DNA from 2 places in the Clostridium sp. DJ247 genome. Region 1 is predicted to be linked to the other one. Evidence: riboswitches for the same ligand, from Rfam matches in the RefSeq annotation. Region 1 holds a riboswitch; the other holds the start of a gene.
What was found. Region 1 has a riboswitch for cyclic di-GMP ahead of HGI79_RS19350 (HD-GYP domain-containing protein). Riboswitches for the same ligand answer to the same signal wherever they lie in the genome.
Positions count from the first base shown of each region.

Region 2: linked by a shared signal. The riboswitch ahead of HGI79_RS06380 (A24 family peptidase) and the one ahead of HGI79_RS19350 (HD-GYP domain-containing protein) in region 1 are both predicted to bind cyclic di-GMP.

Region 1 is NZ_JABAIW010000064.1:8,768-10,981, reverse strand. Features, by position in the region: gene HGI79_RS19360 (alpha/beta-type small acid-soluble spore protein) at 1-69, shown strand, start outside; gene HGI79_RS19355 (hypothetical protein) at 349-792, opposite strand; gene HGI79_RS19350 (HD-GYP domain-containing protein) at 907-1,278, opposite strand; cyclic di-GMP riboswitch class I at 1,259-1,347, opposite strand; gene HGI79_RS19345 (D-glucuronyl C5-epimerase family protein) at 1,793-2,214, shown strand, end outside.
Region 2 is NZ_JABAIW010000011.1:24,435-26,648, forward strand. Features, by position in the region: gene groL (chaperonin GroEL) at 1-933, shown strand, start outside; cyclic di-GMP riboswitch class II at 1,125-1,208, shown strand; gene HGI79_RS06380 (A24 family peptidase) at 1,265-2,014, shown strand.

The DNA.
Region 1 (2,214 bases):
GAAGCTGGATCAGTAGGCGGAAACATGGTTAAGAAAATGGTAGAAGCTTACGAACAAGGATTGAAGTAAGATATATCTTATAAGATGACATGTGAAATAGAAAGGTCTGTAGCTTTATTATAGACTTTTCTGTTTTTTTATATTGTAGGTAATATATTTTTTTATAATACATATAATAAAATTAATAATTTACTACAAGTACATTATATATTCCTCCTTACACTAGCAGAAATGCTAGTGTTTATTAATTATTTAAAAAGTTAACTATAAAAAAGATAGTTTCAGTAACGTAAGTAACAGAAACTATCTTTCATAGTATGTTTTAATTCCTAATTTTGCATAGTTCTATTAGTACCACCAAGGTCTATGATGCCCTGGGTAAGGATAATATGGCCTATGATACCAATAAGGAGGATAATATGGTTGATGATAGTAATATGGATAGTAATAAGGATAATATTGGCGATAGTTATCCGTATCTTCAAAACTTGCATCATCACGTACTATATCCTCAGGAAAGGTTTGTTGTAAACCAAATTGATTAGGTGCTGTTGGAATTTGAGCTGTTGGAGCTTGAGCAACCTGTGGTGCTATTCTCTGAGGTTGAGCTAGTTGTTGTCCATATACTGCTGGACAGCAGTAAGCTATTGGGCAGTAATATGTGTGTTGACAGGTATTCGTAAAAGACGGTTCTTTATCTTCATGCTCATGCTCATGGTGATGGTGGCGATCTTCTTCTACCTCCTGATTAAGTTTTTCGTTAACAGTTTCGTCGTCACTTCTAAAGTACATAAATATACCTCCATAATATTGAACTACATAATCAGTATATTCACTATACTTAAATAAAGTTACAGTTTTTTATAAAGTGAAACTTGAATCAGATGGGATTTGTCTTACGATAGCTTACAATACTTTTAATAGAGTATTATGTTTATTGAGTGGCTGCTCACTTAAGAATTTATTTTTAATAACATCTATAAATATATCCACTAATTCAGGGTTAAACTGTTTTCCTTTTTCTTTAATTAACACTTCAAAAGCCAGATCACTACATATAGATTTTCTATATATCCTATTTGATGTAAGAGCATCAAAGGTATCCGCAATTGCAATTATTTGAGCTCCATAGGGGATTTCATTACCTTTTAAATTATCAGGATAACCATTTCCATCCGCGAAATAATAAAAGCACCTATAATAATATAGGTGCCTTAATGAATCATGAAATAAATACTGATACAATATTAAATCATATTTCGGCAACCTGGCAATCATAGAAATGTAAATTCCCTTAGATCCATAGCTTTGCGGCCTTACCTTTCAGTAAGTGTGCTATTGTCGATATAATACATTAAAAAATAGTGTAATATTAAAGTATAAAAATAGAACTTTATTGTATATTTATATAAACTTGTAAATTTATGTATAACACTTTATGTTTACATTATATTATAATTATTATAGTAAATCAATTAATTTACTATAATAATATAAAATTTGCCTTAAAATTATTAATGGAAAAGAGTATCGTAGAAACCTCAAGATTTAGTTAGCTTGTTTTATAAAAAATACTTAAAAATAAACATATAATTTCATACTGAAAATATCTATAGATTTAGCCTAGGAAGTAAAAATATAAGCTTAGGGGAGAAAAGTTTACCATATTGCTAGTAAACCTATAAATATTCAAAGTAAAATAACTTTGTTACAACTTTGTTTTTGTATTATACTTGTTAAAGCAAGTAAGCAGCAGGAAATGTTTTTAGTAGCTTTTACAAGGAGGTTTTTAATGAAATATTTAAGAAAATTAATATGTATCAGTAGTATTATCTTAGTAGTATCACTAAGTTTTTATAATGTACAAGCTGCGGAAATCTCGGCTGAAGACTATTATAATACTGCTGAGGGGTATTCTTATTCGCAGCCTTACGAAGCCTTAAGAGTTCTTTCAGAAGCACACAGTAAATATCCAAGTGATAAAAGATTTACTGATGCTTTAGATGAAAGGGCAAAGATTATACTAAACTGGAGCAAGGGAAGTCAGCTCAACGGAAAATATGATGGAGCTATAGATGGATACAATATAATAATAAAAACAGATGGAATATCAGAAACAATAAAAGATGAAGCTAATATTTGTTCAATATTAGCTAAAAGAGGAGAACAGGGTATAGTTAACAGGCTTAAACAACCAGAATATTTTAATCTAGC
Region 2 (2,214 bases), on a different contig from region 1:
CCAGTACTTGAACAAATAGTTCAACAAGGTAAAAAGTTATTAATAGTATCTGAAGATATAGAAGGAGAAGCATTAGCTACTCTTGTTGTTAACAAATTAAGAGGAACATTTACTTGTGTAGGAGTAAAAGCTCCAGGTTTTGGTGACAGAAGAAAAGATATGTTAACAGATATAGCAATACTTACTGGCGGAGAAGTAATTTCAGAAGATTTAGGAAGAGAACTAAAAGAAGTTACAATCGACATGCTTGGAAGAGCTGAATCAGTAAAAGTAGGTAAGGAAAATACTACTATAGTAAATGGAAAAGGCGACAAGAACGCTATCCAAGACAGAATAGCTCAAATTAAGAGACAAATCGAAGGAACTACTTCAGATTTCGATAGAGAAAAATTCCAAGAAAGACTTGCAAAATTAGCAGGTGGAGTAGCTGTAATTAAAGTTGGAGCTGCAACTGAAACTGAATTAAAAGAAAAGAAATTAAGAATAGAAGATGCTTTAGCAGCTACAAAAGCAGCTGTTGAAGAAGGTATAGTTCCAGGTGGTGGAACAGCTTATGTTAATGCAATTACAGAGGTTAGCAAGTTAACTTCTGATGTATTAGACGTAAAAGTTGGTATAGATATAATCAAAAAATCATTAGAAGAGCCAGTAAGACAAATAGCATTTAATGCTGGAGTTGAAGGTTCTGTAATAATCGAAAAAGTTAAAAACAGCGAAGTTGGTGTTGGATATGATGCACTAAACGATAAATATGTAGATATGGTTAAAGCTGGTATAGTTGACCCAACTAAGGTTACAAGATCAGCTCTACAAAATGCTGCATCAGTTGCATCAACATTACTAACAACAGAATCAGTTGTTGCTGATATTCCTAGCAAGAATGATCCTCCAATGCCAGGTGCACCAGGAATGGATGGAATGGGAATGTACTAATCGTAGGATTAGGAAATAAGGATATAATAAAAAGTACTATGCATATGCGTAGTACTTTTTTATTGTTAAATAATAATAAATGCACTTTAGTTTCTATGATGATATAACGAAATATAAAATAGGTAAATTGCAAACGAAAACTTGTTGAATTTAATTAAATTAAATGGTAAAATTAAACCAATAATATACAAGGTGATAAGGGAAACAATGAGATACACACTGTATTTGGGCATCTGGTGTGTATAGAGTTAGTGATGCAACCGACCCTATACTCATAAGTAATTTCTTAAGGGTATAGGGTTTTGCTTTACACTGAAAATGGAGAGTATGCATGTATATTTATTATGGTGTTACTATTTTTATTCTTGGAACTATAATAGGAAGCTTCCTAAATGTCTGTATATATAGAATACCAAGGGAGCAATCTATTGCCTATCCATCGTCACATTGTACAAGCTGTAATAACGAAATTAAATGGTATGACCTATTTCCTATTGTAAGTTACATATTTTTAAAAGGAAAATGTAGATACTGTGGAGAAAAAGTATCAATAAGATATCCTATTATAGAATTTATAACAGGATTGATATATTTAATGCTTTACATTAAATATGGAATAACAATAAGTCTTATAAAATATATAGTATTTATAAGCATACTTATTGTTATCGGAATGATAGATTTTGATACTACAGATGTTTACTTTAATACTACGGTAACAGGTGCAGTTGCTGCAGTAATATTTTTAGCAATATATTTTTATATGGGACTACCTATAAAAAGTTATATTTATGGTGGCGTGCTAGGTGGAGGGATTCTATCACTGATTGCTTTAATAACAAAAGGCGGTATGGGCTGGGGAGATGTAGAAATCTGTCTTGTTTGTGGATTGTTTCTAGGGCTTAAGCTTACAGCAGTTATGTTGTTTTTATCCTTTATTATTGGATCAGTTATAGGAGTGATACTTATTTTATTAGGAAAGAAGTCAAGAAAAGATTACATACCTTTTGGTCCATCTATTGTTATTGCTGCTGTTGGTGTGGTGTTTTTTGGACAAAGTATTTTGAATTGGTATTTGTAGGGGGGCTAGATGGAAATTTAAATTATACTCCGGAATATGTTGCCAAACTTCAGTACGTTAAAAACTTTTAATCAGTCTAAAGTTTGTGTTTAAGAAAATCTAAGAACCTTATATAAACTCGCTGCGCTCAAACATATATAAAGTTCTAAGATTTTCTAAAACACTTCACTAAGACTGATAAAAAAGTTTTTAAATGTACT